3 regions of the Chryseoglobus sp. 28M-23 genome follow, and region 3 is predicted to be linked to each of the others. Evidence: predicted binding sites of a transcription regulator. Region 3 holds the regulator's gene; each other region holds the start of a gene.

Region 1 (10,108 bases), 830 kb from region 3:
TCAACGCGACCGCCGACCACTTCCGCGCCATCGGCGGCGACTCCGGCGGGGCACTGCGCCTCGGCCTCGGCGACTGCCTCGACGCGGGCCTCCTCACAGGCAACGGCGCCGTCGGCACGTGGCCCACCCGCCTCCCGGCGATCCTCGGCGCGCCCATCGACCACATCATGGTCACCGACGACATCACCGTCACCGGCTTCCGCGTCATCACCACCGAGGACGGCACGGGCAGCGACCACCGGCCGATCGTCGCGCGGCTCATTCTCTGAGGCGCGGCTCTGCGGCGGGCGACCGTCGCAGAAGGGCGGAACAACTGGGTGGATGCTCCGGGCCGGCCCTGAGCATCCGGTGCCAGAATGGGCGCATGGCCGACACCGAACTCAGCGCAGCCAGCGAGACCGAGACCACCGAAGCGCCGCCGCGCGCGACCGAGAACCGGTCGACGACGCCGCGCTCCGACGCCTTTCAGCAGTACATCTCGACCGGGTGGGCGGAGCGCGCGACCGGCATCGGCGGGCCGCGCGAGCAGGCGCCCTTTGCCGCGGCACGACGCGCTCGCCTCAGCGGTCTGTACACAGGCGTGCGGCTGCTCGTGCCCGCCGGCGACGCCCGCCAGCGCTCCAACGACACCGACTACCCGTACCGCGCGCACAGCGCCTTCGCGCACCTCACCGGGTGGGGCAGCGACGCCGTGCCGGGCAGCGTCCTCGTGCTCGAGCCCCACGCCGACGGGGCCGAGGGGCACGAGGCTGTGCTGTACTTCCGCGAGGCGGCCGGGCGCGACTCCGACGAGTTCTACGCCAACCCCGCCGTCGGCGAGTTCTGGACGGGGCCACGGCCGTCGGTCGACGACGTCGCGACCGACCTCGGGCTCGACGCTCGGCCGCTGAGCGCGCTCGACGCCGTGTGGGACGCCCTCGACGCTGACGGCCCCGAGACCCTCATCGTGCGCGAGGCAGAGCCGTCGCTGACCGACCGACTGGATGCTGCGCGCATCCTGCACGCCGGCGCCGAGCCCGGCACGGCCGAGGTCGACACGGCGCGCGACGACGAGCTCGCGCGCGACCTCAGCGAGCTGCGCCTCGTCAAAGACTCGTTCGAGCTCGCGGAGATGCGCCGTGCCGTCGAGGCGACCCAGGTCGGATTCGACGACATCATCGCCGACCTGCCGCAGATCGTGGCGCACCCCCGCGGCGAGCGCCTCGTCGAAGGCACCTTCAACCGACGCGCGCGAGCCGACGGCAACACGGTCGGCTACGACACGATCGCCGCGAGCGGGCCGCACGCGTGCATCCTGCACTGGACACGCAACGACGGGCCCGTCGTGCCGGGCGACCTCATCCTCATCGACGCGGGCGTCGAGCTCGACAGTTACTACACGGCCGACATAACCCGCACCCTGCCCGTCTCGGGTGAATTCACCGAGGTGCAGCGGCGGGTGTACGAGGCGGTGCGCGAGGCGGCCGACGCGGCGTTCGAGATCGTGCGGCCGGGCATCCGGTTCAAGGATGTTCATGCCGAGGCCATGCGCGTCATCGCGCGCGTCACCGCCGAATGGGGACTGCTGCCCGTGAGCGCGGAGGAGTCGCTCTCGCCCGAGGGCGGCTACCACCGGCGGTACATGGTGCACGGCACCTCCCACCACCTCGGCATCGACGTGCACGACTGCGCGCAGGCGCGGCGCGATCTGTACCTCGACGGCGTGCTCGAGGAGGGCATGGTGTTCACGATCGAGCCGGGGCTGTATTTTCAGCCGGACGATCTGACGGTGCCGTCTGAGCTTCGTGGGATAGGTGTGCGCATCGAGGATGACGTGGTTGTGACGGCTGATGGGGTCGAGAGTCTGTCGGCGGGGATTCCGCGCACGGCGGATGAGGTCGAGGCGTGGATGCGCGAGGTTGCTGGGCGCCGGTAGATCGCGCTGAGGGTGCATCCTCTCCTCCACAGGCCGCGCTCTACGCGAGTTATCCCAAGATTTCCTCATACCTCTTGTTCGAACGTATGTTCGATGGGAGCATGGATGCATGACCTACCCCGCACCCCTCGAGCACCTGACCGCCCTCGTGGCGGCGCTCGAGCGCGTGCCGCTCGACGCGACCGCACTGCGCGCGCTCGGGGACGACGATCTGCTCGCAATCACGCAGCTCGGCGCACAGGCACACCGATTGCTGGATGCCCGAACCGCACTCTTCGCGGGGGAACTGGCCCGGCGCTCGCGCCCAGAACTCGCGCACGACGGTCTTGCCCAGAGGTCGGGGCACCGCACGGTCGAAGAGCTCGTGCGTGTCACGACCGGGGAGTCCCGGCGCGACGCTGTTGCAGCAGTCAACACGGGTCGGATGCTCGTAGCGCCCGACACCAGTGCGGGGCGCGAGGCCGGCTCTGACGACCTGCCGATGGTTGCCCCCTACTTGACCGCGGCACTGCAGGCGGTGCGCACGGGCAGCATCAGCATCGGCGCGCTCGACGTGATTCGTGCCGTCTTCGACGGCATCGATGAGTCGGTGGCGCCGGACGCACTTCGGTCGGCCGTCGCCCGGGTCGTGGAGGCGGCTGCGCACCTCGACGTCGACAGACTGCTGCGGCTTGCTCGCCACGCGCGCGAGGAGCTCGATACGGCGGCACTCGTCGATCGCGAGCGCGCACAGAGAGATGCGCGGTCATTCCGACTGTGGACGCTGCCAGACGGCATGACGCGTGCGACGTGGATGCTCGACCCGGAATCCGCCGCACAGGTTCGTGAGCTTGTCGAACGAGCGACCTCCCCGAAGCGACGTGGCGTGCACTTCGTCGAGACGGTCGGCGCGGGCGACGATGCTGACGCTGCGAAGGCCTCACGCATCGCCGAGGATGAGCGCACGCCCGAGCAGTACGCGTCAGATGCCCTCGTGCACCTGCTCGCCGCAGGAGCCGACGCCGACTCGAGCATGATCCTCGGCACCGGCGCACCGCAGGTACGCGTGCTCGTCACCGCCGCTGACCTCGCGCGGGGAGAAGGATCAGGGTCCATCGAACCGGCGACGGGCAGCCCCGAAGGCACCGTCGTCGCGCTCCCAACCGTGCATCGGCTGCTGTGCGGAGGCGTGCAGACCCCGATCCTCATCGGCTCGACCGGTCAGCCGCTCGATGTCGGCCGGTCTCAGCGCCTCTTCACCGCCCGCCAGCGCGTCGCCCTCGCGGCCCGCGACGGCGGATGCCGTTGGCCCGGGTGTGAACGCCCGCCGAGCGGGTGCGAAGCGCACCACATCAATGAGTGGGAGCGTGATCGCGGCCGCACCGACGTCGACGTCGGAATCCTGCTCTGCCGACACCACCACCTGCTGCTGCACGACCACGGGTGGCGCATCACCAGAGTGGGGCCGTCACCGGAGTACGAACTCGTGCCGCCCGCGACCGTCGACCCACAGCAGAGACCACGCCCCATGCTCAGTAGGGGTCGAGAATGGCAGCGCGCCCTCGCAGGCTGAGCTGCGCGCGCGAGTGCTAGTCGCGCTTCTCGGCGGGCGCGTCGACCGGGCCCGAATCGGAGGGCGGGGCGTCGGCAGGAGCGTCAGAAGGAGCGTCAGCCGGGCTCGAGGCCGAGGGAGTCGAAACAGAGGGAGGCGGCGAGGCGTGCTGACCGCGCGGGGACTCCGTGAGCGAGATCGGCGCATCCGGGTTGCCGCCCGCGAGCACCGTGCGCGCCCGTGCCGTCTGCATCGGGTCGATGATCACCTGGTACGACGACGCCAGCACCTGCTGCTGCGATGCGAAGTCACGCCGACGACGCGCGAACGCGTACGACACGAGACCCAGGAGCATTCCGAAACCCGCACCGATGAACACCGCCGCGAGAATGAACGAGAACTCCGGCTCCGGCGAGAACAGGAAGAGCAGCAGACCGAAGAACAGGCCGAACCAGATACCGCTCAACGCACCCGACAGTGCCGCGCGCCCGTAGCTCAGGCGCCCCCCGATCCGCTCCACCGTCTTCAGGTCGTGACCGACGATCGCGAGACCCTTCACGGGGAACTCCGCCTTCGCGAGACGGTTCACGACGCTCTGCGCTTCCGGGTACGTGTCGTAGCTGCCGAGCACGTCCCCTCGCGGCACGCTCAACGGCGCGGCACTGCGACGACTGAAAGGACTCTGGTTGCTCACCAGACCATTGTGACAGGGCGACGATAAGGTTTAGCCGTGAGCGCCTCGACTGTCTTCGTCGCCCGGCTCAACGGGTGCTCCGTTTTCGACCCCGCAGGCGACCGGGTCGGCAAGGTGCGCGACGTCCTAGTCGTCTACCGACCCACCGAATCGCCCCGCGTCGTGGGCCTCATCGTCGAAGTGCCCGGTCGCCGCCGCGTGTTCCTCTCCATCGGGCGCGTCACGAGCATCAGCAGCGGGCAGATCATCACCACCGGCCTCATCAACCTGCGGCGCTTCGAGCAACGCGGCGGCGAAGTGCGGGTGCTCGCCGAACTCGTCGGCCGCACCATGCGCTTCCGCGACGGCGGCGGCACCGCCGTCATCGAAGACGTCGCCATCGAGGAGTCCGGCCCCGGCGAATGGGCCGTCGAGCAGCTCTTCCTGCGCAAGCCCCGGGCCGTCCCCGCGCCGTTCACGAAGGGTCAGAGCGTCTTCGCCCGGTGGAGCGACGTCACCGAGGTGACGGGCAGCACCGAACCGCAGAGCGCCGAGAAGCTCATCGCCGAGTACAACGACCTGCTGCCCGCCGACCTCGCCGCCACCCTCCTCGAACTGCCGGACGGCCGCCGACTCGAAGTCGCCGAAGAGCTTCCCGACGAGCGCCTCGCCGACGCCCTCGAGGAGATGCCGGAAGCCGACCAGGTCGCCCTCCTGACACGCCTCGACGACGAGCGCGCGGCCGACGTGCTCGACCACATGGAACCAGACGACGCGGCCGACCTCATCGCCCAGCTCCCGGTCCTGCGCGGCGAGGCGCTGCTCGACCTCATGGAACCCGAAGAGGCGCAGGACGTGCGCTTCCTGCTCTCCTACGACGCCGACACCGCCGGCGGGCTCATGACCACCGAGCCGATCATCGTCTCCGCCGACGCGACCGTCGCCGAAGGCCTCGCGCTCATCCGCCGCCACGAGCTCGCGCCCGCGATCGGCGCTGCCATCTGCGTCACGCTCCCCCCGTACGAGCCGCCGACCGGCCGGTACCTGGGCATGGTGCACTTCCAGAGGATGCTCCGCTACCCGCCGCACGAACGCCTCGGCACCCTCCTCGACCAGGGCATCGAACCCGTCACGCCCGAGACCTCGGCCGCCGAAGTCTCCCGCCGCCTCGCGAGCTACGACCTCGTCTCCCTGCCCGTCGTCGATGAGACCCGTCGACTCGTCGGCGTCGTGACGATCGACGACGTGCTCGACTACCTCCTGCCCGACGACTGGCGCAGCACCGATGAGCACTCCCCCGCACCCCCTCGCCCACCGGCACGCGGCAAGGCTCGGGGCCGCGTGCCCGGGTCGACGGCGCCCGCACGCGACCGCAGTGCGACCGTGGGCGAGCATCCCGCTCCTGGCCGGTTCAGCACCGCGAACCCCAGCACGACAGCGATTCCGGTTGTCGCCCCGGAGACGCCGCGCACCGACCCGCCTCGCCACGACGCCCCTCCGGGTGATCGCCGATGACCGCGCGCGACAAGGACGCCGCACGTCGGCGCGCGACGCGCGACTCGGGCAGCCTCTCCGCTCCCAAGGGGCTCCGCGCGGGGCTCCTACCGAGGTTCTCCAGCCGCGACCGGTTCGGCCGCTTCACCGAGGGCGTCGCCCGCGGCATGGGAACCCCCTGGTTCCTGTTCGCGCTCTCCGTCTTCGTCGCGGCCTGGATCACCTGGAACACCGTCGGCCCTGAGTCGTTGCGCTTCGACTCGCTCGCGCTCGGCTTCACCGCGCTGACCCTCATCCTGTCCCTCCAGGCCTCCTACGCTGCCCCGCTCATCCTGCTCGCCCAGAACCGGCAGGACGACCGCGACCGCGTGCAGATCGAGCAGGACCGTCAACGGGCCGAGCGCAACCTCGCCGACACCGAGTACCTGGCCCGCGAGGTCGTCTCCCTGCGGCTGGCGATGAAGGACGTCGCGACGAAAGACTTCATCCGCGCCGAGCTGCGCGCTCTGCTCGACGAGCTCGATCGCGAGCCGCACGACACAACCGATTCCGAGCGCGGCGAGGGCACGACCCGGTGACGGCGGAATCCACGGCGAGCGCCCTCGAGCAGCGCGTCCTCGCAGCCCTCGCGCGCGTCATCGATCCGGAGATCCGTCGCCCGGTGACCGAGCTCGACATGATCGACGGCGTGCACGTCGCCACCGACGACGCCGGTGCGACGCGCGCCGAGGTGCAGCTACGACTCACGATCGTGGGCTGCCCCGCCGCGGACCGCATCGAGCGCGATGTACGCACCGCGGCATCCTCGGTCGACGGCATCGACGACGTGACCGTCGACGTGGGCGTCATGGATCGCGCCACGCGGGATGCTCTCATCGAGCGTCTGCGCGGCGACCGGCCGCGCGGCCACCCTTTCACTCCGGATGCCCTGACTCGCGTCATCGCCGTGACGAGCGGCAAGGGCGGCGTCGGCAAGTCGACCGTCACCGCCAACCTCGCGGTCGCGCTCGCCCAGCGCGGGCTGCGCGTCGGGCTCATGGACGCCGACGTGTTCGGCTTCTCGATTCCGGGCATCCTCGGCATCGCCAACGCCAAGCCGACCCGCGTCGGCGAGATGATCATGCCCCCGCGGGTGCACGGCCTCGCCGTCATCTCGATCGGCATGTTCGTCGACCCGCACACCTCCGTGTCGTGGCGCGGCCCGATGCTGCACCGCACGGTCGAGCAGTTCCTCACCGACGTCTACTTCGGCGATCTGGACGTTCTGGTGATCGACATGCCGCCCGGCACGGGAGACATCGCCATCTCGATCGGACAGCTGCTGCCGCACGCCGAAGTGCTCGTCGTGACGACGCCGCAGAAGGCGGCAGCCGATGTCGCCGAGCGCTCAGCGCTCGTGGCCCGGCAGACGGGTCAGACGGTCATCGGCGTCGTCGAGAACATGACCGGCTACGTGCAGCCCGACGGCAGCGTGCTCGAGCTGTTCGGCTCCGGTGGCGGCGACGAGACGGCCCAGCGGCTCGACGTCGATGTGCTCGCGCGCGTGCCCCTGAGCCTGGCCCTTCGCGAAGGGGGCGATGCCGGTCGGCCGATCGTGCTGCGCCGCTACGACGCACCCGGCGAGACGGATGCGGCCGCCCAGGCGATCCTCGACCTCGCCGATCGTGTGATCGAACGGGGCCGCGGGCTCGCCGGGCGGCCGCTCACCGTCACCCCGCGCTAGCCGAGGCACCCGTCAGGGGCGGGCCGTCCTCGCTGGCGGAGCGACCCGAGTCAGAGGGTGCGCGCCGGGACCTGTCGGTAACCGTCGCGCACCGTCACAACGGCGGTCGCAGTCACGGCGACGAGGGCCAGGGCTGCGGTGACGATTCCGATGATCATGGCGCGTACTCCTTCTGTCGTGTGGCTCGCGCACTCCGGGAGCGGCGAACCCGTTCTGTCCTGAACAGTGACCAGTCCATCGCATCGGTATCTTTAGCACAATCGATTGTTTCTACACGTAGCGTGTAGTTTCTCTACATGGACGTACACCGTTTGGAACTGCTCCGCGAACTCGCCGACCGGGGCACCATCACGGCCGTGGCCGCCGCGACCCACCGCACCGCATCCGCCGTCTCGCAGCAGCTCAAGCTGCTCGAAGCCGAAGCGGGCGTGCCCCTCACGGAGAAGGAGGGGCGGGGCATCCGGCTCACGGGGGCGGGGCGCGCCCTCGCCGAGACGGCGCGCAGAATCGCCGTCGCGATCGAGTCGGCCGAGGCGCTGTGGTCGGAGTACAAGCAGACTCCGACCGGCACGGTGACGCTCAGCACCTTCCCGACCGCGGGGCAGATGCTGCTGCCCGGCGTGCTGGGTGCGCTCGAGCGCGAGCCCGCCCTGAGACTGCTCGTCACCGACCAGGACCTCCCCCTCGCCGACTTCGCCGAACTCACGCCCGACTTCGACATCGTGCTCGCCGACTCGCAGGGCGTGCCCTCGCACTGGAACGAGCGAGGGCTCACGACCGTGCACCTCATGACCGAGCCCTTCGACGTCGCCCTCCCGGCCGGCCACCCGCTGCTGGAAGAGAGCGTGCTGAGCCCCGCCGACGTCGCCGACTACCCGTGGATCGGCGCACCGATCGGCTACCCGTACGACCGCTGGCTCGACGCGCTCGGTGCCGCCGTCGGGCGGGAGCCGCGCATCGTGCAGCGCATCATGGACAACCTCGTCGTCGAGGGCCTCGTCGCGGCCGGGCTCGGCCTAGCGATCCTGCCCCGCTTCACGACCCGCAGCCACGGCACCGACATCGCCACGCGGCCTCTCGTCGGCATTCCCGCCGAACGGCAGATCTCGGCGCTACTGAGGGCCGATCGCGCCGAACGGCCGAGCGTGCGGCGGGTGCTCGAGCTCCTGCGTGCGGAGGGCGAGCGCGTCGCCGCGAGCCACCGCATCATCGGCACTCGCTGAGCGCCGAGCCCCGAGCGCGCCGGGCGTCAGCCATAGGGCGTCAGGCCGAGCACGTGCCGTCAGCTCTCGGCGTCCTCTACGTGGCCTCGAGGTCGAAAGGCGCCGGCTTGCCCTCGCGGATCAATCGCTGACGCTGGGCGTAGGCCGACTCGCGCTTCGGTGCCGACACCGTCGGCGCGACCGGCTTCTCCTCATCCTCCAGGAGCGCCTCCCGCACGATGCGACGCGGGTCGTACTGGCGCGGGTCGAGCTTCTTCCAGTCGATGTCGTCGTAGTCGGGGCCCATCTCCTCGCGCATGCGGTCCTTCGCCCCGCTCGCCATGTCGCGCAGCGAACGCACGAGTCGCCCGAACTGCGCCGCGTACATCGGCAGACGGTCCGGGCCGATGAGGAGCACAGCAATGAGACCGATCAGCAGCAGCTTCTCGAACGTCAGGCCTAGGGACACCCCTCGACAATAGCCCGGCGAGACCGAGTCTTCGCCCTAGGCTGGGCGCAACGAGGAGTGCGTGTGCCGAGCAAAGAACTGTCCTGGAAGTACGTCGAGGAGACCACGGTCGAACCCGATGTGATCGCGCGCGCCCGCGCGCAGTCGGTCGAGCAGGGCATCGACGCGGTGAGCCCCGCCACGGGAGCCCAGCTCGCGCTTCTCTGCGGCGCTGTCGACGCCCAGTCGATCATCGAGATCGGCACCGGTCTCGGCGTCAGCGGGCTCTGGATGCTCAGCGGTGCGCCGCACGCCCACCTCACGTCGATCGACCTCGAGGCCGACCACCACGAGGTCGCACGCACCGCGTTCACCGATGCGGGGCATCCGGCCGCGCGCGTGCGCCTCATCACGGGCCGTGCACTCGAGGTGCTGCCGCGCATGAACGAGGCCAGCTACGACGTCGTCCTCGTCGACGGCGACGCCGCGAGCATTCTCGACTACATCGCCCACGCGATCCGGCTCGTCCGCGTCGGCGGGCTCGTGCTCGTACCGCACGCGCTGTGGCGCGACTTCGTACCAGAGCCCGCGAAGCGCGACGGCGTGACGGCGCAGCTGCGCGGAGTCCTCCGTGAGCTGCGCGAGTCACCTGCCGTGCGCATCGCGGTGTCGCCCGTCGGCGACGGGCTGCTGCAGATCCTCACCCTGCCCGAGTAGCGGGCGGGCGGGCGGGCGGGCGGGTGCGCTAGGAGATCGCCGCGGCGAGCGCGTCGTGCAGCTCCTGCGCCTCGGCGTCGTTGACCGACACCACGAGGCGTCCGCCGCCTTCGAGGGGCACGCGCACGATGATGAGGCGACCCTCCTTGACAGCCTCCATCGGTCCGTCTCCGGTCCTGGGCTTCATGGCTGCCATGGTGGTATCCCCTTTCAATGAGACTTCCCCTCTATTATCCCGCATCCGCCGACATTGCCTAAATCGAGGGGATGCTCGGGGCCGCAGTCGAGCGTCGCGAGGGTCACGGCGGGGTCCAGTCGTAGCCGTCGACCCACCAGCCGAGGTGCACCCAGAGCACCTGGCCGGCGATGCCGATCGCGATGGCGAGCGCGGCGAGCACTCCGCGC
Region 2 (10,108 bases), 1.3 Mb from region 3:
CGTCACCCAGCTCTTCCTCAAGCGCTCCCGCCTCGAACTGCTCGGCACCAACGACGCCCACCGCGGATGGGATCGCCTCGATGTGCTGCCGGCCCTCATGGATGCTCTGCGCGAGCTCGACGAGGACCCGACCGACGACCCCGCCGTGACGATCGGTGTCACGCACGCCCCCTACCAGCGCGTGCTCGACTCCTTCACGACGCAGGGCGCCGATGTCATCTTCGCGGGGCATACGCATGGCGGGCAGGTGTGCGTGCCGGGCGTCGGCGCGCTCGTCACCAATTGCGACCTTCCCCGCGAGTACGCGAGGGGGCTGCACGTGTGGCACCACGCCCTGTCAGCGGCCTACCTGAACGTCTCGGCGGGTCTCGGCACCTCGATCTTCGCGCCCGTGCGCCTCGCCTGCCCGCCCGAGGCGGTGCTCGTGACTCTCGTCGACGACGACATCGGCTATTCTTGACGGGTCGCCCTCACTGAGGGCGCATCGGGGTATGGCGCAGCTTGGTAGCGCGCGTCGTTCGGGACGACGAGGTCGCAGGTTCAAATCCTGTTACCCCGACAGTGTTCTCTCTCGGGAACGACAGAAGCCCCCGAACCTACGGGTTCGGGGGCTTCTGTCGTCCCCCGGGCTCGTCACCCCGCCAGATCTGGCACGAATGGGCGCTTGAGCTCTGCGCGCGGCCCCGTTGGGGGCAAATCTGGGGCGGGACGAGCTACGCGGGGCGGGGCGGGCGGGGCGGGGCGGCCCGCGACTAGCTGAAGTCTGGGTCAGGTTCGAGTTCCAGCCCCACCGGGGCCTTCCACCCGGAGGCCAGCGACTCTCCCGACTCGTCGAGGTAGCACGCCCCGCACAGGCTCTCGTAGGCGACGTCGACGCCATCGATGGCGACCTGGTCGCCGTCGAAGACGAAGACGCCGTCGATCGAGCGCGCGTTGAAGACGGCTTTGCGGCCGCAGCGGCAGATGGTCTTGAGCTCTTCGAGGGAGTGCGCGATCTCGAGCAGTCGGCGGCTGCCGGGGAACGCGACCGTCTGGAAGTCGGTGCGGATGCCGTACGCGAGGACGGGGATGTCTTCCCGGATCGCGATGCGCAGCAGGTCGTCGACCTGCGGTGGAGTGAGGAACTGCGCCTCGTCGACGAGGAGGCACGAGACATCCCGTTGCCGCACCCGCAGCAGGGACGCACGATGCGCTTGGAAGCGCGTGTAGACGTCGTCGGTCTCGTCGATCGTGAAGTCGACGGCGCGCGTGACGCCGAGCCGCGACACGATCGTCTGGTCGCCCTTGGTGTCGATGCGCGGCTTGGCGAGCACGACGGACTGGTCGCGCTCCTCGTAGTTGTAGGCGGCCTGCAGCAGCGCGGTGCTCTTGCCGCTGTTCATCGCGCCGTAGCGGAAGTAGAGCTTGGCCATTACTGCAGGTGTCCGTCCTCCGCCGCCCGGCGGATCAGCTCGGCCTTGCTGCTCGCGGGGCGCCCAGCCTTCGCATACTTCTCGCGGACACGGCGCACATAGGTCTTGGCCGTCTCGTACTGCACGTTCATCTTGGCCGCGACCTCGCTCATGCTGTACCCGCTCGCGTAGAGCACGAGGGCTTCACGCTCACTGATGCTGAGCTTCGGGCGGGCGGGATGCACGGCTCCTCTCGGCAGCGGCCTCCAGTCGCGCACCGCCTCGCCGGAGGACTCCATGCCCATGACGCCGCGCGCGGCCTCCATGACCTCGCTCAGGGGCAGCGCCTTGGAGAGGAAGGCTGCGGCACCCGCGGCGAGCGCGCGCTCGCGCGCCTCGTCGGTGTCGAGACTGGTGAGCACGATGACCTTGGCTCCGGCTGCCCGGCAGGTGCGCACGCGCGCCTCGATCGAGACGGGCTCCTGCAGCTGGAAGTCGAGGAGGACGAGGTCGGTCGGAAATTGGTCGCTCTGCACGAGCTCGAACCAGGTGGGTGCGGTGAGCACGAGTTCGAAGTCGGGGGCGTTGCCCTCGATCCAGCTCGACAGGCTGTCGAGAAGAAGTTCATGATCGTCCAGGATGGCGAGGCGAACCCGGCGGCCCAGCCTCGCGTCAGTGTCCATACTCAAACTCTAGAGTCACCGCCTCGGCCTGGGCGTCGACGCGCGAGCGATGCGTGAGTCCGCGCACGAGATGCAGGGTGGGCGTGAGCACGCGCACCGCACGAGAACCACCCGTGGGGGTCGTAAGGGACCACCGGACGCTCACCCCCGTGGCCGTCGCGCGGATGCGCAATCCGATCGCCGACGCTTCGACGCGCTCGACCGCTTCCATGCCGATCGCGCGCAGGAGCGTGCGCTGCGCCGTCGTGAGTCGGCGGCCCACGTCGTCGGGGTCGTCGGCCGTTCCGCGCACGGCGGCCCCGGGGGCCCGCGAGCAGAGCTCGTCGAGGAGGCTCTGCGCCCAGCATCGCTGAACGTCCGCCACGAGGAGGGCCCGGATGCTCTGCGCGAGTTCGCGCGCCTCCTCCCGATCCTCGGGCGTGAGCCTTTCCGCCGCGCCGATGCGCGTGAGGTACGGCACGACCTTGCGATTCACGAGGCTGACCCGCTGCTGCTGCACCGAGCGCGCGACCCCGCCGCGCTGCTCGACGGCCGTTCCTGCCGCAGAGCGCCAGGCCTGCTCGAGCCAGGTGAGGATCGAGCTGTTCATGGAGAAGGCGTAGGCGGCGGAGGCGAAACCCAGGCAGGCGAGCGAGCTGGAGCCCGCCACAGCGAACGTCGCCAGGGGCACGGGTGACGCGGCGAAGGGTGCTTGCAGCAGGGCGAGAATGGCAGAGACCGCGGTGAGGCTGGCTGTAGCCGTCGCGAGCTCGAGGGCCGGTCGATAGGGCGCGAGTGACAGCAGGACGAGTCCTGCCACGAGCGGCGCCCAGTCGTCGCGCAGCAGGAGGTTGGCCCCGTACGTGGAGGCGACCGCGAGGCCGAGAACTGCGCCGAGCACAAGGTAGATCAGGAGCCCCCACGTGACGGAGAACACCGATCGGTGGGCTCGCGTGCGGTCGAGGATGATGGCGGCGATCGCGATGACGAGCACGGTGGCGAGGACGAAGCCTGCGAGCCACGTCACCTCGGAACCGCGCGAGAGCAGCGTGAGCAGGGGCAGGGCCACGGCGAGGGCGAGGATGCCGCGCGTGACCGGCCGCGCTGCGACGGCCGAGAGGGGGTCGATGCGCTCGGTCGTGGCCCGACCTGCCCGCAGACCGCGCGCCGCGATTCCCCAGGGGAAACGCGCGAGTTCTCGGCGCGCGAGCGTGGAGTGGGTCGTCATCGTCGCGGCGCCCCCGTCGGCACGCGCAGCATGACTGACGTGCCCTTGCCCGGTTGCGACCAGACCGTCGCGGCGCCCCCGATGGAGTCGAGCCGCCCGATGATGCTCGACCCGACCCCGAGCCGCCCCCCGCTGCGGCCGGCGACATCGAAGCCGACACCCGCATCGATGACCATGACCGAGAGTTCCTCCGGAGAGGCGCCGACCACGATCTCGGCGTGCGTCGTCACCGCGTGCCGTCGAACATTCGAGATGCACTGGGCTATCGCCCTCACGAGTTCGTCCGCGGTCTCCCGAGGCAGAGTCTCCAGCGCGTCCAGATCGCCCGCGAGGGTGACCTCGAGCTCTCCCCCCGCCTCCGCGACCGCCCGTCGCAGCAGTTCGGCTCGTTGGGCGCCGGCTGTGCCGTCGCCGGGCGCATCGACCGCGAACCACTCCTCGCCGACGATCATCGCCAGGTCGGCCGCGATCGACTCGCGCACCTCGTGCGAGATCCGAGCATCCGGCGTCGCCGTGACGACCGCGAGCTGATTGAGCACGGTGTCGTGCAGCAGCGCCGTGGCGCGCGACTCGAAGACGGCACGCACTTCGGCCAGTTGCTCGTCCTTCGCCGCCCGGAAGAGCGCCGACTGCGAGGCCCGCGTCGTGAACCGCTCGGCGCCGACCACGGCGAGGGTGCCGACAATGGCGAGATAGATCGCGAACGGTGTCCCGTCGAACTGCCATCCTGCTCCGACGGTGGCGCGCGCAGCGAAGGTGGCGAGCTCACCAGCGAGGTAACCGAGGGTGGTCCACGCGATCGCGTCGCGCGCCTTCGGCGTCACCCCCACGACCATCATGAGCGCGAGCTTGAGCAACTGCACCACGTAGTCGTCGTAGGCGATCGGCGCGCCGAGCTCGGTCGAGATGATGAGGGTGGAGAGGTAGACGCCGAGCCCCCCGATGACGACGTAGCAGACGGCGATGAAGCGGGAGGGTGTGCGGTCGAGCATGACGAGGAGGGCGAGCATCGGCAGGAGGGCCAGAAGCGCGGGCCACAGCGCGACCTCCGGGAGCGAGACTTCGACGGAGAGCCCCACGATTCCGACAGAGACGAGGCTCACGGCGGCGATCGCGTGCCCGGCGCGAGCGACAGCGGTGCTCGTCGTACGGGCAGCAAGGTGACTCGGTAGCCCGAGCGGCATCGCCTCCCCCTCTCCGCGCGCTAGAAGAAGGGCCCACAGCCCCCCGAGGCATTATGGCCCGCCCGCAGCCGCACGGCCAGTCCACATCCGGGGGGCACGAGTCAGAAGAGCGTGGCGGCCCCGCGGCGCTCAGGTGCCGCGGCTGTCGTGCGCGGTGCTACGGGTCGTACGGCGGCGGCGCGCTGCCGCGACCCCGCGAGAGCGGCAGACCGCACGGTGCCCGTCGCCGTGTCGAGCGCGGGCGCGCGCAGGCCGTGCGAGCGGCGCACCTCGTCGACGCGCGCTGCGAGCCACGCGCGGTAGGCCTTCGGCGGGTGCGGCCCGTCGCGGTAGAGCTCGCGGTACCTCTCGACCCGGTCCGGGTGCTCGCGCTCGAGCCAGGCGAAGAACCACTCGCGCACGCCAGGGCCCAGCCGCAGCGAGGAGTGCACGGCAGAGCGAGCCCCGGCCTCGCGGATGCGGGCGAACGCCTCGTCGAGGTGCGCGCGCGTGTCGGTGAGGTCAGGCAGCAGGGGCATGAGGAACACGCTCGGGGCGAAGCCCGCATCGACCGCCGCGCGGATGGTCGCGAGCCGAGCATCCGTCGAGGGGGTCCCCGGCTCGATCGACTGCTGCAGCTCGTGATCGTAGATGGCGATCGACATGCTCAGGTCGACGGGCACGCTCTGCGCCACGCGGTGCAGGAGCGGCAGGTCGCGGCGCAGCAGCGTGCCCTTCGTGAGGATGCTCAGGGGCGTGCCGCTCGACGCCAGAGCCTCGATGATGCCGGGCATGAGCGCATAGCGGCCCTCGGCACGCTGGTAGGGGTCGGTGTTCGTGCCGAGAGCTACGGGGTCGCGCTGCCAGGAGGTCCGCGCGAGCTCACGCGCGAGCACCTCGGCGACGTTGAGCTTGACGATCACCTGGGCGTCGAAGTCGCGACCGGCGTCGAGGTCGAGGTACTCGTGGGTCGGCCGCGCGAAGCAGTAGACGCACGCGTGGCTGCAGCCGCGGTAGGGGTTGATCGTCCAGCCGAAGGGCAGCCCGCCTCCCCCGCCGGGCACGCGGTTGAGGGCCGACTTGGCGAGCACCTCGTGAAACGTGAGCCCTGCGAACTCCGGCGGCCGCACCGTGCGCACGAGTCCGCTGAGCGCGAGGGCGCTGTCGGGCGAGTCGAGGCCGGGCAAGGCGTCGGCGGCGAGCGCCGTCGGCTTCTGGCCACTCCACCTCATGTGCCACCTCCTCACGGTAGTCGAACATATGTTCGACCGCTCGTCAAGTCCGGGACCATCGACCCGTGACGGGGCGCGCTCGCAGTCGTAGGCTCGGGGGATGCCGCACGTCGACCTCAACAGCGACCTCGGCGAATCCTTCGGTGCCTGGACGATGGGCGACGACGCGGCGATGCTGCCGCTCGTGTCGAGCGCGAACCTCGCCTGCGGTTTCCACGCCGGGGATCCGCTGGGCCTCCTCGCGGCGTGCCGCACGGCCTTCGCCCACGGGGTGACCATCGGCGCGCATCCCTCGTATCGCGATCGCGTCGGATTCGGGCGCCGGGACATGGAGGTCGCGCCCGAGGAGCTGGGCGCGGAACTCCTGTACCAGGTGGGGGCCCTGGTCGGCGTCGCCGAGAGCATCGGCGCGCGCGTCGCCTACGTCAAACCGCACGGCGCCCTCTACACGCGCATGGCGGTCGACCCGGTCGTCGCCGACGTCGTCGCAGAGGCCGCCGCCACCCTCGCGCTGCCCGTGCTCGGTCCGCCGCTCTCCGCCGTGGAGACGGCCTGCTCGCGCGCCGGGGTGAGGTTCGTGCGCGAGGCCTTCGCCGACCGCGCCTACCTCGCCGACGGCACGCTCGCCCCGAGGGGACTGCCGGGGGCGGTCATCACCGACCCGGCGGAGGTCGCCGACCGAGCCGAGCGCATCGTCGCCGACGGCGAGGTGACGGCGCTCGACGGCTCCACCGTGAGCGTGCGCGTCGACTCGCTGTGCGTGCACGGCGACACCGTCGGAGCGGTGCAGCTCGCGCACGCAGTGCGCGAGGCGCTGACGCGTGCCGGGGTCACGATCGCCGCCTTCGCATGAGGCTGCTGGCCTGCGGGGACCGTGCGCTGCTCGCCGAGTTCGCCACCCAGGCGGGTGTGCTCGGCGCGCTCGCGGCGTGGCAGGACGCTCCGCCCGGCGTGCTCGAGCTCGTCCCCGCCGCCCGCACCGTGCTCGTGCGCGTCGACCCTGGTGTGCTCGGGCTCGGGCACCTGGAGCACTGGCTGACGACGACCCCGCGCGCCGAGGCGGCCCTCCCGGTGGGCGCCGAGGTCACCATCCCGGTGCGCTACGACGGCGAGGATCTCGCCACGGTCGCGCAGGCGTGGGCGTGCTCGCCCGACGAGGTCGTCGATCGGCACTCCGCATCCGAGTGGGTGTGCGCCTTCGTCGGCTTCGCCCCGGGCTTCCCCTACCTCGTGCCGGCCGACGGTGCGGCGGCGCTCCCTCCCGTGGCACGACGATCGACCTCGCGCACGACGGTTCCCACGGGAGCCGTCGCCCTTGCGGCCGAGTACTGCGGCATCTACCCGCGCAGCTCTCCTGGCGGCTGGCAGCTCATCGGCACGACCGACGCCGTGCTGTGGGATGCGGCCCGCGCCGACCCCGCCCTCGTGACCCCCGGCACGCGCGTGCGCTTCGCGCGGGTGGTGCCGTGATGCTCTCCCCCGACGCTCTCGCGAGCTCGTCCGCTGCGCATCCGGTTGTGCGGGTGCTCGCCGTTGAGGGCCGAGCCCTCGTGCAGGACCTCGGCCGCGTCGGCCTCGCGCACCTCGGCGTGAGCGGGTCGGGCGCCTTCGACCGCGCCGCCCACCGCCTCGCGAACCGACTCGTGGGCAACCCCGAGCATGCCGCGGCGCTCGAGGTCCTGCTCGGCGGGGTGCGCCTGGCGCTGCCCGCCGGCTGCTGGCTCACCGTGACGGGCGCGTGGGGTCCGGTGACCCTCGAGGGCGAGCGCCTCGAGCCGCACACGGCCGTGCGCACGTCACTGCCGTGCGAGCTCGCGCTGGGCCCCGCGACGCACGGCGTGCGCTACACCGTCGCCGTGCGCGGCGGCCTCGCCGTGGCGGAGACGCTCGGCTCGCGATCGCGCGACACGCTCGCGGCGCTGGGGCCCGCGCCGCTCGCCGCGGGCGACGAGCTGCCGATCGGGCCGGAGCCTGACGACCTCGTGCCGCCCGCCGACCGCCTGCCGGTCGACCCGCCGACGACCGGTCTTGTCGAGCTCGACGTGCGCCCCGGCCCTCGGCTCGAGTGGCTCACGGCAGGCGCGCGCGAACTGCTGCTCGGCGTCGTGTGGCAGGCGTCGGCCCGCAGCGACCGCACGGGCGTGCGGCTCGAGGGGCCCCGGCTCGACCTCGCTCGGCACGGGGAGCTCGCGAGCGAGGGGATGCTGCGCGGGAGCATCCAGATCTCCCCCGACGGCGCGCCCACCATTTTGGGCCCCGACCACCCCGTGACCGGCGGGTACCCCGTCGCGCTCGTCGTGACGGAGGCCTCGCTCGACCGCCTCGCCCAGCTGCGCCCCGGCCAGCCCGTGCGCCTGCACCTCGTCGCCGGCCGCCCCTGACCTCCCGCCGCCCCCGGCTGTCACGAATCAAGGAACTCGGCTGCTGCGGGCCCGATCCTGGCCAGAGCGGGAGAGCTACTCGCCCGATGTTCCTTGATTCGTGACGCCGGAGGGCGGCCGCTCGGGGCCGCGGGCAGGTCAGCCGGCGGCGCGCTCGGCGGTCTCGACGACGTTCGCGAGGAGGAGCGCGCGCGTCATGGGGCCGACGCCTCCGGGGTTCGGCGACACCCAGCCGGCGACGCTCGCCACATCGGCCGCCACGTCGCCCGCGATGCGCGAGCGACCCGACTCGGGGTCCTCGACGCGGGAGACGCCGACGTCGAGCACGATCGCCCCGGGCGAGACGTCGGCGGCGCTCACGATGCCGGGCACGCCGGCGGCCGCGACGATCACGTCGGCGCGACGAAGGTGCTCGGCGAGGTCGCGCGTGCCCGTGTGGGTGAGTGTCACGGTCGCGTTGTACTCCCGGCGCGTCAGGAGTGCGCCGAGCGACCGGCCGACGGTCACGCCGCGGCCGACGACGACGACATCCTTGCCCGCCCACGACAGCCCGTGGCGCTCGACGAGCTCGATGACGCCGCGCGGCGTGCACGGCAGGGGCGAGTCGATCTCGCGCGTGACGCGCAGCATGAGGCGCCCGAGGTTGGTGGGGTGCAGCCCATCGGCGTCCTTGTCGGGATGCACGCGCTCGAGAATCGCGTCGGTGTCGATGTGTGGCGGCAGCGGCAATTGCACGATGAAGCCCGTGACGGCGTCGTCGGCATTGAGCTCGTCGATGACGGCCTCGAGCTCGGCCTGCGTCGTCTCCACCGGCAGATCGCGGCGGATCGATGCGATGCCGACTTCGGCGCAGTCCTTGTGCTTGCCGCCGACGTACCAGCGGGAGCCTGGGTCGTCGCCGACGAGCACGGTCGCGAGCCCCGGCACGATGCCGCGGGTCGCGAGGTCGGCGACGCGCCCAGTCAGCTCGGACTTGATGGTCGCCGCGGTGGCGGTGCCGTCGAGAATGCGCGCCGACGAGTCGGCGCGGTCGCGCTCGTGCTCGGCCATGGCTACAGCCCCGGGTAGAGCGGGAACGCCTCGGTGAGCGCCTCGACGCGGCCGCGCAGCGCAGCGATGTCGGGGCTCGGCATGAGCGAGTGCGCGATGATGTCGGCGACCTCGCCGAACTGCTCCTCGGCGAAGCCGCGGGTCGCGAGGGCCGGAGTGCCGATGCGCACGCCGCTGGTGACCATCGGCGGGCGCGGGTCGAAGGGCACGCCGTTGCGGTTGACGGTGATGCCGACCTCGTGCAGCAGGTCTTCCGCCTGCTTGCCGTCGAGCGGCGAGGTGCGCAGGTCGACGAGCGCGAGGTGCACGTCGGTGCCCCCGGTGAGCACGTTGACGCCCGCGTCGATGGCATCCGGCTGGGTGAGGCGGTCGGCGAGAATGCGCGCACCCTGGATGGTGCGCTCCTGCCGCGACACGAACTCGGGGGTCGCGGCGAGCTTGAACGCCACAGCCTTGGCCGCGATGACGTGCATGAGCGGTCCGCCCTGCTGGCCGGGGAAGACGGCGGAGTTGAGCTTCTTGAACAGCGACTCGTCGTTGCTGAGGATGATGCCCGAGCGCGGGCCCGCGAGTGTCTTGTGCACGGTCGAGCTCACCACGTGGGCGTGGGGCAGCGGCGAGGGATGCAGGCCCGCGGCGACGAGACCGGCGAAGTGCGCCATGTCGACCCACAGCTTGGCGCCGACCTCGTCGGCGATGGCACGGAAGGCGGCGAAGTCGAGCTGGCGCGAGTACGCCGACCAGCCGGCGATGATGACGGTCGGCTTGACCTCGAGCGCCTTCGCGCGCACAGCATCCATGTCGATGAGCATCGTCTCTGGGTCGACGCCGTAGGCGGTGGCGTTGTAGACCTTGCCGGAGAAGTTGAGCTTCATGCCGTGCGTGAGGTGGCCGCCGTGGGCGAGCTCGAGGCCGAGGATCGTGTCGCCGGGCGTCGCGAGAGCGTGCAGCACGGCCGCGCTGGCCGAGGCGCCCGAGTGGGGCTGCACGTTGGCGAACTC
Region 3 (10,108 bases):
TGATCGCTCCGGCCTCGTTGAGTGCGGCCATCGTCGTGCCCGCCTCGAACTCGACCTCCTCGGCGACGTCCGGCTCGTCGACCGGTGTGCTCGAGTCGACGCAGCCGGCGAGCGCGAGCGCACCCGTCACGGCCATGGCCGACATCAGCAGTCCCTTGGTGACTCTCATGTTTCCCCCTCGTTGTTGCTGTGCTCGGTGATCGGTCGACCACCGGGTGGTGCCCACCCAGCGCTAGTGGGTGAGGATCTTCGACAGGAATTCCTTCGCGCGTGCCGTCGTCGGTGCCGTGAAGAAGGTCTCGGGCGTCGCCTCCTCGACGATCTCGCCCTCCGCCATGAAGAGAACGCGGTCGGCCGCCTTCCTCGCGAACCCCATCTCGTGAGTGACGACGACCATGGTCATGCCGTCTTTGGCCAGCCCGACCATGACGTCGAGCACCTCGTTGATCATCTCGGGGTCGAGGGCCGACGTCGGTTCGTCGAGCAGGATGAGCTTGGGCTCCATCGCGAGCGCTCGCGCGATCGCCACGCGCTGCTGCTGGCCTCCGGAAAGCTGTGCCGGCATCTTGTTCGCCTGATTGTCGACACCGACGCGCTCGAGGAGCGCCCAGCCGCGCTCGTCCGCCTCACGTCGGGAAAGACCGCGCACTCGACGGGGCCCCAGCGTCACGTTCTCGAGAACGGTCTTGTGGGCGAAGAGGTTGAACGACTGGAAGACCATGCCGACATCGGCGCGCAGCTTCGCGAGCCCCGCGCCTTCGGCGGGCAACTCGACGCCGTCGATGCTGATGGTGCCGCTGTCGATGGTCTCGAGCCGGTTGATCGCGCGGCACAGGGTCGACTTGCCCGAGCCGCTCGGGCCGATGACGACAACGACCTCGCCGCGCGCGACCGTCGTCGAGATGTCCTTGAGAACATGCAGTTCGCCGAAGTGCTTGTTCACATTCTGCAGTTCGACCAGGTCTGCCATGCCTCACCCAAGCACACCCCCTATACGAGGGTCAACTGGTCCGTCTATATGACGCGCAACCGTGACCTGCGCGACACACTCGGCTCACGCGCGCAGGGCGAAGGCGCTCTCGTAGAGGCATACGGCGGCGGCCGTGGCAAGGTTGAGCGACTCGGCGTGCCCGTAGATGGGCACGATGACCGCACGGTCGGCGAGCTCGAGCTGCTCGGAGGTCAGCCCGCGTGCCTCGTTGCCGAACAGCCACGCGGTCGGCCCGTCGAGGTGACCGTCGGAGCGCACGGCGAGCAGGTCGTCACCGGAGACGTCCGCGGCGAGCACGCGCATCCCCCGCTCCCGCAATCGGCTGAGCGTCGACTCGAGCGGCACGCCGACGACGACGGGAAGGTGGAAGAGGGAACCGGTCGTCGCGCGCACAGCCTTCGGGTTGAAGACGTCGACGCTGGTTCCGGTGAGAATGACGGCGTCGGCGCCCGTGGCATCCGCGACCCGGATGATCGTTCCCGCGTTGCCCGGGTCGCGCACCTCGTCGAGCACGGCGACGAGGCGCAGGTCGCGCTCGAGCAGCTCGTCGAGCGCGAGAGGGAACTGCCGGCATACCGCGACGACGCCCTGCGGGGTGACGGTGTCGGCGATCGCATCGAGGACGGCCTCGCTCACGGCCTCGACCTCGACACCCGCGGCGGCGGCGGTGCGCGCGAGGGTGGAGTGGCGGTCGATCGCCGCGGTCGTCATGAAGAGATCGCGGATGAGCTCGGGGTGGAAGCGCAGGGCCTCCGCGACTGCCTGCGGGCCCTCGAGCAGGAACAGCCCGGTCTCGGCGCGCTGGTTCTTCTTGGCCAGCTTGGCCGCGGCGCGCACGCGCGGAGAGCGCGGGTTGTCGATCATGAGCGCCATGCTAGCCACGCGCGAGTGAACGACCGGTGAAGCAGGCCGCGAACACGACGACGGCGCGCCCCCAGTGCTGGGGACGCGCCGTCGGTGCGGTGCGTGCGGGCCTGACTCAGGCCGCGGGGCACACGTGCCTGACGCTCAGGCCGCGGGGCTCTTCGGTGCCGAGGTGTCGGCCGGGAGCGCCTGACGCGCAGTCTCGACGAGCGAGGCGAACGCGGTGGGCTCGTTGACCGCGAGCTCGGCGAGCATGCGACGGTCGACCTCGACCCCGGCGAGGCCGAGACCCTGGATGAGCCGGTTGTAGGTCATGCCGTTCTGGCGGGCAGCGGCGTTGATGCGCTGGATCCAGAGGCGACGGAACTCGCCCTTCTTGGCGCGACGGTCACGGTACGCGTAGACGAGGGAGTGGGTGACCTGCTCCTTCGCCTTGCGGTACAGGCGCGACCGCTGACCGCGGTAGCCCTCGGCGCGCTCAAGGATGACCCGACGCTTCTTGTGGGCGTTGACAGCCCGCTTGACTCTTGCCATTTCTTCAGTCCTTCGGTTTCGTCTCGGGTCTTACTTCTTCTTGCCGATGAGCTTCTTGATGACCTTGGCGTCGGCCGGCGCGAGGACGACCTCGCGGTTGAGGCGACGCGTCACCTCGCTCGACTTCTTCTCCAGGTTGTGGCGCATACCGGCGCCCTGCTTCATGACCTTGCCGGAGCCGGTCAGCTTGAAGCGCTTCTTGGCACCGGAGTGCGTCTTCTGCTTGGGCATGGGTGTTTCCTCTTCTTCCGTGTCGCGCAGCGCTCTGCTGCGCTCAGTCTTCCGTGGTTGTCGTGGGGTCGGCGGCGGCGGACTTCTCCTGGGCCGCCGCCTTGGCCGGAGCCTTGGCGGCTGTCGCCTCCGCCTTGCGCGCGGCGCGGGTCGCGTTGGCCTCGGCCTTCGCGTCTGACTTGTTCTTGAGCGGTCCGATGATCATGACCATGTTGCGACCGTCGATCGTGGGGGTGTTCTCCACGACGCCGTACTCGGCGACGTCCTCGGCGAATCGCTGGAGCAGGCGCACACCCTGCTCGGGGCGGGACTGCTCGCGGCCGCGGAACAGGATCATGGCCTTGACCTTGTCGCCGGCCTTGAGGAAGCCCTCGGCGCGCTTGCGCTTCGTCTCGTAGTCGTGCGAGTCGATCTTCAGGCGGAAGCGAACCTCCTTGAGGATCGTGTTCGCCTGGTTGCGACGCGCTTCCTTCGCCTTCTGAGCGGCCTCGTACTTGAACTTGCCGTAGTCCATGATCTTGACGACGGGCGGCTTCGAGTTGGGCGCGACCTCGACGAGGTCGAGGTCGGCCTCCTGCGCCAAGCGCAAGGCCACCTCCATCTTGACGACGCCGACCTGCTCGCCTCCCGGCCCGACGAGTCGGACCTCGGGGACGCGGATGCGGTCATTCGTTCTCGGTTCGCTGATGCGATTCTCCTCTTCGTGACAATGGGTGGCGACCGGCGGGCGTCGAGCCCGGCCGTTCCGAGAGAGGAGAGCTTCCGTGGCGCACAGCCACTACCACCCGCGGTCCTCGCGCGGCCTCCGAGGAGTCCGTCGAGCGGGGTGATGCAACCCGGTAACCTAATGAAGCGGTCAAGCGCGGGTGGGAGATTCTCCACTTTCGTACCGGGGTTCAGGCCCCGGAGCCCGCATCAGACTACCAGCACCCCGCCCCGTTCGTCACCGTCCGGGTGCGCGGGGTCGTTTCGAGAGGTTCCATGAGCGACTCATCCCCCCTGCCTGTTGACCCGACCGTGATGGCCGATCCGTCGCGCGACATCGCCGACGTTCCCGCCGTCGAGATCATCAACACGGTCAGCGTGCACCTCCTGAGCGCCGCCGCCGTCAAGTGCGGGCTCTCCGAGAACGGCGAGGCCGAGCGCGACCTCGCCGAGGCTCGCAAACTGATCACCGCCCTGGCCGGCCTCATCACGGCCGCGGCTCCCGAGCTCGGCGACCACCACGCACGCGTGCTGCGCGACGGCCTGCGCTCGGTGCAGCTCGCCTTCCGCGAGGCCTCCCCGTTCCCCGACGCCCCCGGGCAGGGGCCGGGCGAGAAGTACACGGGCGCCGTCAGCTAGCGCGAGCGGCGATCGGCTGCACCGAGAGCGAGTCGATGCGCTCGGCGACGGTCGCATCCGCCGCCCAGGCCGCACTGAGCGCGCCCACGATGTCGCGCAGGCGCTCGGGGGCAAGCCCCGGCTCGATCGCGAGGCGCACGATGACCTCCGGCTCGGTGCCGCGGCCGAGCGGGTCACCGGCGATGAGGCTCGCGGCCCACACCTCGGGGTGTGCTTCGGCCGGGCGGGCGATCGCCTCGAGCACGGCGTCGTCCTCGACGGCGGGCACCCACGGCGCCTGCTGCGCGATCGCCCACACGGCGGGGCGCGGCAGCACGAGCTCGGTCTCGCCGCGGGCATCGATGACGATGCGGTCGGTGTTCTCGGAGGCGGCGGCGAGGGCGACGCGCACCGCGTCGGCCGGCACCGGCCGGGCATCCGGCCGCCAGTGGGTCATGGCTGCGACCGAGGAGAACACGGGCAGGATCGCGCGGCCGTCCGGCCCGCTCACGGTGATGATCGAGAGCTCTTGAGACTTGTCGATCGTTCGGCCGGTCTCGCTGCGCCCCGTCTCTCCCGCCACGGCGACGAGCGGGATGAGGAATCGGCACTCGCGCACGACGTCGACGACCTCGCGCAGACTCGCGCGGCCCTCGCGCAGGTCGGCGACGATCTCGAGGAACTCGGGCGGTGCGCTGCCGTCGTCCTGCGCGTTCGGGTTCGGCTCGAAGTGCCGCCCCTCCCAGGGCTGGCCGGCCGAATCGTGCTGCGAGGGCGACACGGGATGCTCGGCTCTAGCGACCCGCGACGTCGAGTGCTTCGGGCAGGGTGAACGCGCCCGCGTACAGCGCCTTGCCCACGATCGTGCCCTCGAGGCCGAGCGGCACGAGCTCGCGCAGCGCGGCGATGTCGTCGAGGCTCGAGACGCCGCCCGAGGCGATGACGGGTCGGTGCGTGTGCTCCATGACGGAGCGCAGCAGGTCGAGGTTCGGGCCCTTGAGCGTGCCGTCCTTCGTCACGTCGGTGACGACGTAGCGGGCGCAGCCGGCTAGCTCGAGGCGCTCGAGCACGGCCCACAGGTCGCCGCCCTCCTCCGTCCAGCCGCGCGCCGCGAGCGTCGTGCCGCGCACGTCGAGGCCGACTGCGATCGCCTCGCCGTACTCGGCGATGACGTGCGCCGCCCACTCGGGGTTCTCGAGAGCCGCGGTGCCGAGGTTGATGCGCTTCGCGCCCGTCGCGAGCGCCGCCTCGAGGCTCGCGTCGTCGCGGATGCCACCGGAGAGCTCGATGTTGACGCGCTTGGGCGTGGTCTTGACGACCTTCTTGATGATCGCGCGATTGTTGCCGCGACCGAAAGCCGCGTCGAGGTCGACGAGGTGGATCCACTCCGCACCCTGGTCGGCCCACTCGTGCGCGGCGTCGATCGGGTCGCCGTAGTTCGTCTCGGTGCCCGCCTCACCCTGGGTGAGTCGCACAGCCTTGCCTCCGGAGACGTCCACCGCGGGCAGCAGCGTCAGGGCAGGGACGGTGGAGAACTCGCTCATGGATCACTCTCGGTTCGAATCGACGGTCGCAGGGTCTGGGCGCACGGATGCCGGCACCCGAGATCCGGGCGCAGACACAAACACCACATCGTACTCCGCACGACGAGCCCCGCAGGACAGCCCCGTGCGGTCTACAGCGTGCGCAGCCAGTTGCCCAGGAGCGCGAGGCCCGCACTGCCCGACTTCTCGGGGTGGAACTGCGTCGAGGTGAGCGGCCCGTTCTCGACCGCCGCCACGAAGCGCTCGCCGTGCTCGCTCCACGTGACGCGCGGCGCGCGAATCTTCGGATTCGTCACCTCGAGGGTCCAGTCGTGGGCCGCGTAGGAGTGCACGAAGTAGAAGCGCTCGTCGTGGAGCCCCTCGAAGAGGGCCGAGTCCTCGGGCGCCTGCACGGTGTTCCAGCCCATGTGGGGGACGGTCGGGGCGCGCAGCGCCGTCACCGCTCCCGGCCACTCGCCGAGGCCCTCGCACACGTCGCCGTGCTCCTCACCGCGCTCGAACATGATCTGCTGGCCGACGCAGATGCCCATGACCGCGCGGCCCCCCGCGAGGCGCCGGTCGACGAGCTCGTCGCCGCGGACCGCGCGCAGAGCGTCCATGACCGCCCGGAAGGCTCCCACGCCGGGAACCAGGAGGCCGTCGGCGGCCATGACGCGTGCACGGTCAGCGGAGAGCTCGACGCGCGCGCCGGCGGCCTCGACGGCCTTGACCGCCGAGTGCACATTGCCCGAGCCGTAGTCGAGCACGACCACGAGGGGGGAGGTCACGGCTAGAGCGCTCCCTTGGTGGAGGGCACGCCGCGCACGCGGTCGTCGCGCTGCACCGCCTGGCGCAGAGCGCGTGCGAACGCCTTGAACTCGGCCTCGGCGATGTGGTGCGGGTCGCGACCGGCGAGCACGGTGAGGTGCACGGTGAGGCCCGCGTGCATCGTGATCGCCTCGAAGACGTGGCGCACCATGGAGCCCGTGAAGTGGCCGCCGATGAGGTGGTGCTCGAAGCCCGCGGGCTCGCCCGAGTGCACGAGGTAGGGGCGACCGCTCACGTCGACGACGGCCTGCGCGAGCGCTTCGTCGAGCGGCACGAGGGCGTCGCCGAAGCGCGCGATGCCGGCCTTGTCGCCGAGCGCCTGGCCGATCGCCGTGCCGAGCACGATGCCCGTGTCTTCCACCGTGTGGTGCACGTCGATGTCGGTGTCGCCGTGGGCGGTCACGTCGAGATCGAGGAGGGAGTGCTTGGCGAGAGCCGTGAGCATGTGGTCGAAGAAGGGCACGGTCGTCGCGATCGACGAACGGCCGGTGCCGTCGAGGTCGACGCGCAGCTCGATGCTCGACTCGCTCGTCTCGCGCCGCAGCTCGGCGACTCGGGGCGTACTGGCGGGAGTGCTCACTGCTTCATCCTACCGAGCACCTCGAGGAACTCGGTCGTCTCCTCGGGCGTGCCCGCCGTGACCCGGAGGTGGCCGGGCAGACCGACGTCGCGGATGAGGATGTCGTGCTCGAGCAGGTACTGGAACGTCGCCTGCGGGTCGTCGACTCCCCCGAACAGCACGAAGTTCGCGCCGCTCGCGTAGGGCGCGTAGCCGAGCGCGGCGAGCTCGACGACGAGCCGATCGCGCTGGGCTCGGATCGCGTCCACCGTCTCGAGCATGAGCGGTGCGTGCTGCAGCGCCGCCACTGCGGCCGCCTGCGTGAGCGCGGAGAGGTGGTAGGGCAGGCGGACGAGGCGCAGAGCATCCACGACGGCGGGATCGGCGGCGAGGTAGCCCAGGCGGGCGCCCGCGAAGGCGAACGCCTTGCTCATGGTGCGGGAGACGACGAGGCGCGGGCGGCCCGGCAGCAGGCTCAGCGCGCTCGGCTCGCCTTCGGGCAGGAACTCGGCGTAGGCCTCGTCGACGATCACGATGCCGCGCGCGACGGCGCAGACCGCCTCGATCGTGTCGAGGCCGATGGGCGTGCCCGTCGGGTTGTTGGGGGTGCAGAGGAAGACGATGTCGGGGTCGAGCCGTTCGACGGCCGCGACGGCGGTGGCGGGGCTCAGGCGGAACTCGTCGTCGCGCTCCGCCGTGACCCACTCGGTGCCCGTGCTCGACGCGATGATCGAGTGCATCGAGTAGGTGGGCGGGAAGCCGAGCACGCGGCGTCCCGGGCCGCCGAAGGCCTGCAGGAGCTGCTGGATGACCTCGTTGGAGCCGTTCGCGGCCCAGACCTGCTCTCGTTCAACGCCCTCGCCCAGGTAGGCGGCCAGGTGCTCGCGCAGCGTCGTGAACTCGCGGTCGGGGTACCGGTTGACGGTGCGCAGCGCGTGCTCGACCGCGGCGGTCACGTGCGCGACGACGACCTCGGGAATCGGGTGCGTGTTCTCATTGACGTTGAGAGCGATGCGCACGGGCTTCTGCGGGGCTCCGTAGGGGGACTGCCCGCGCAGGTCGTCGCGGATCGGAAGGTCGTCGAGGCTCGTCACTCGCCCATCGTAGACGGGCGTGAGCGGGGCTCGGCCCGCGGTCGGAGCCTCAGCCCGCGTAGCGCTCGGGAACGATGAGCACCTGGCCGGGCTGGACGCTCGCGGAGTCGAGGCCGTTGATCGCGAGGATGTCGGCGACGACGTCGGCAGGGTTCGCCTCGGGGGCGAGAGTGCCGGCGAGAGACCACAGCGACTGGCCCGCCTGGACGGTCACCGTCGTCGACTGCTCGAGCCCTGAGGTCGCCGTCGCTCCCCCACCGTTGAGGGCGAGCATGACGAGCGCGATGACGAGAGGCAGCGAGACGAGCACGGCGATGACCGCGCGGCCGCGGCGCGTGAGACGCAGGCGGGTGCGCGCAACCGGGAGCGCGAAGCCACCGTCGTAGGTGCCGGTGCCGTAAGTGATGGAGCTCATCGCCGTTCTCCTTCTGACAAGTGGGCCTGGCTGACAACTGGGCCTGGTGGGGGGTGCAGGTGCCCCGGCAGCGGGGGAGCTGCCGGGGCAGGTACCCGATCTCGGCCGGGAGACGCGGGCACGAACCTGTGTTCCGAACATACCTTCGATCGAACACACTTTCAAGCCCCCGGCCCTTTTTCTCCACGAATCGGGCGACACACTCGAACAGATGTTTGAGTTGCACCCCACTCGTGGATAGAGTTTCGAGGGTTCGAGTGCAGTCAACGGCAGACCACCGACATTGGTCACACCGGCAGTGACGGCGGGCACTCGACACGAGACGAGGGAGAACCCCATGGCCGACGAGACCGTCGACATCAGCACGGCACCGAGCGCCGCCGCGCCCGGCACGCGCCGCCGCACGACGCTGAGCGACAAGCAGCGCGCCATCCTCGGGTTCATCCAGTCCTCGGTCGCGAGCCGGGGCTACCCGCCGAGCATGCGCGAGATCGGCGAGGCCGTCGGGCTCTCCTCGCTCTCGAGCGTCGCCCACCAGCTCGGTCAGCTCGAGCTCAGCGGCTACCTGCGCCGCGACCCGAACCGGCCGCGCGCCCTCGAAGTGCTCATCGACCTCGAGCCCGACACGACCATCACGATCGACACCCCGGTCTCGACGAGCCCCTCCGTCGGCGACGCCGCCATGGTGCCCCTCGTCGGGCGCATCGCCGCGGGCATCCCGATCACCGCCGATCAGATGGTGGAGGAGGTCGTGCCGCTCCCCCGCCAGCTCGTCGGCAAGGGCGAGCTCTTCATGCTCACCGTCGTCGGCGACTCGATGATCGACGCCGCCATCTGCGACGGCGACTGGGTCGTCGTGCGCCAGCAGAACACCGCCGAGAACGGCGAGATCGTCGCCGCCATGCTCGACAACGAGGCGACCGTGAAGGTCTTCAAGCAGCGCGACGGCCACACCTGGTTGCTACCCCGCAACTCGGCCTTCGAGCCGATCCTCGGCGACCACGCGACGATCCTCGGCAAGGTCGTCAGCGTGATGCGGAAGGTCTAGCGGGCTCCCGCCGTCGCGGTCGGTGCCGCGGTCGTCGTGAACGGCTCGAGCTGCGCCGCCAGACCCGAGTTCACGAGGGCGTGCACGCGCGTGCCCTCCTCCTCGTAGGAAGTCTCGAGCACACGGCCGCGCTCGTGCACGAGCGAGACGAGGTCGCCCCGGTCGTACGGCACGACCGCGGTCACCTCGACCTCGGGGTCGGGCAGGGTCTCGGCGATGCGCGCGCGCAGCTCGTCGACCCCCTCCCCCGTCTTGGCGGAGACGAAGACCGCGCCGGGCACGAGGCCACGCAGCAGGAGGCGCGCGTCGTCGTCCAGGAGGTCGCTCTTGTTGATGGCGACGATCTCGGGAAGATGGCGCGCATCCACCTCACCGATGACGTCCCGTACAGTCGCGAGCTGCGCAGCGGGGTCTGGGTGGGCGCCGTCGATGACGTGCACGATGACGTCGCTGTCGGCGACCTCCTCGAGCGTCGAGCGGAAGGCCTCGACGAGCTGGTGCGGCAGGTTGCGCACGAAGCCGACCGTGTCGGCGAGCGTGTAGGGGCGGCCCTCGGGCGTCGTCGTCTTGCGCACGGTCGGGTCGAGGGTGGCGAAGAGCGCGTTCTCGACGAGCACGCCCGCGCGCGTGAGGCGGTTGAGCAGGCTCGACTTGCCGGCGTTCGTGTACCCGGCGATCGCGACGCTCGGCACCGCGAA

Evidence for each region. The regulator LexA, encoded in region 3, represses DNA repair genes until DNA is damaged. The targets are predictions, from matches to a motif close to TCGAACANNTGTTCGA.
Region 1: IE160_RS03720 (HNH endonuclease signature motif containing protein) is a predicted target of LexA. The motif match lies at 1,994-2,009, and genes of this name have one in related genera.
Region 2: IE160_RS01565 (Rv2578c family radical SAM protein) is a predicted target of LexA. The motif match lies at 5,697-5,712, and genes of this name have one in related genera.

What each region holds. Positions count from the first base shown of each region.
Region 1 covers NZ_CP061846.1:745,278-755,385, reverse strand. Annotated here, with positions in the region: gene IE160_RS03730 (endonuclease/exonuclease/phosphatase family protein) at 1-269, shown strand, start outside; gene IE160_RS03725 (aminopeptidase P family protein) at 365-1,915, shown strand; gene IE160_RS03720 (HNH endonuclease signature motif containing protein) at 2,025-3,467, shown strand; gene IE160_RS03715 (YflT domain-containing protein) at 3,484-4,140, opposite strand; gene IE160_RS03710 (magnesium transporter MgtE N-terminal domain-containing protein) at 4,177-5,634, shown strand; gene IE160_RS03705 (DUF1003 domain-containing protein) at 5,631-6,191, shown strand; gene IE160_RS03700 (Mrp/NBP35 family ATP-binding protein) at 6,188-7,336, shown strand; gene IE160_RS03695 (LysR family transcriptional regulator) at 7,633-8,559, shown strand; gene IE160_RS03690 (sec-independent translocase) at 8,636-9,007, opposite strand; gene IE160_RS03685 (O-methyltransferase) at 9,071-9,703, shown strand; gene IE160_RS03680 (DUF3117 domain-containing protein) at 9,732-9,899, opposite strand; gene IE160_RS03675 (hypothetical protein) at 10,003-10,108, opposite strand, start outside.
Region 2 covers NZ_CP061846.1:315,883-325,990, reverse strand. Annotated here, with positions in the region: gene IE160_RS01595 (metallophosphoesterase) at 1-460, shown strand, start outside; tRNA gene IE160_RS01590 (tRNA-Pro) at 486-559, shown strand; gene IE160_RS01585 (thymidine kinase) at 753-1,412, opposite strand; gene IE160_RS01580 (response regulator transcription factor) at 1,412-2,074, opposite strand; gene IE160_RS01575 (hypothetical protein) at 2,064-3,281, opposite strand; gene IE160_RS01570 (sensor histidine kinase) at 3,278-4,465, opposite strand; gene IE160_RS01565 (Rv2578c family radical SAM protein) at 4,567-5,676, opposite strand; gene IE160_RS01560 (LamB/YcsF family protein) at 5,777-6,529, shown strand; gene IE160_RS01555 (5-oxoprolinase subunit B family protein) at 6,526-7,146, shown strand; gene IE160_RS01550 (5-oxoprolinase subunit C family protein) at 7,146-8,057, shown strand; gene IE160_RS01545 (bifunctional methylenetetrahydrofolate dehydrogenase/methenyltetrahydrofolate cyclohydrolase) at 8,196-9,107, opposite strand; gene glyA (serine hydroxymethyltransferase) at 9,110-10,108, opposite strand, start outside.
Region 3 covers NZ_CP061846.1:1,571,675-1,581,782, forward strand. Annotated here, with positions in the region: gene IE160_RS07655 (glutamate ABC transporter substrate-binding protein) at 1-169, opposite strand, end outside; gene IE160_RS07660 (amino acid ABC transporter ATP-binding protein) at 233-970, opposite strand; gene IE160_RS07665 (TrmH family RNA methyltransferase) at 1,055-1,855, opposite strand; gene rplT (50S ribosomal protein L20) at 2,000-2,389, opposite strand; gene rpmI (50S ribosomal protein L35) at 2,420-2,620, opposite strand; gene infC (translation initiation factor IF-3) at 2,664-3,308, opposite strand; gene IE160_RS07685 (DUF1844 domain-containing protein) at 3,602-3,964, shown strand; gene IE160_RS07690 (SseB family protein) at 3,957-4,724, opposite strand; gene priA (bifunctional 1-(5-phosphoribosyl)-5-((5-phosphoribosylamino)methylideneamino)imidazole-4-carboxamide isomerase/phosphoribosylanthranilate isomerase PriA) at 4,738-5,487, opposite strand; gene hisH (imidazole glycerol phosphate synthase subunit HisH) at 5,619-6,254, opposite strand; gene hisB (imidazoleglycerol-phosphate dehydratase HisB) at 6,257-6,874, opposite strand; gene IE160_RS07710 (histidinol-phosphate transaminase) at 6,871-7,947, opposite strand; gene IE160_RS07715 (LysM peptidoglycan-binding domain-containing protein) at 7,997-8,362, opposite strand; gene lexA (transcriptional repressor LexA) at 8,700-9,410, shown strand; gene hflX (GTPase HflX) at 9,407-10,108, opposite strand, start outside.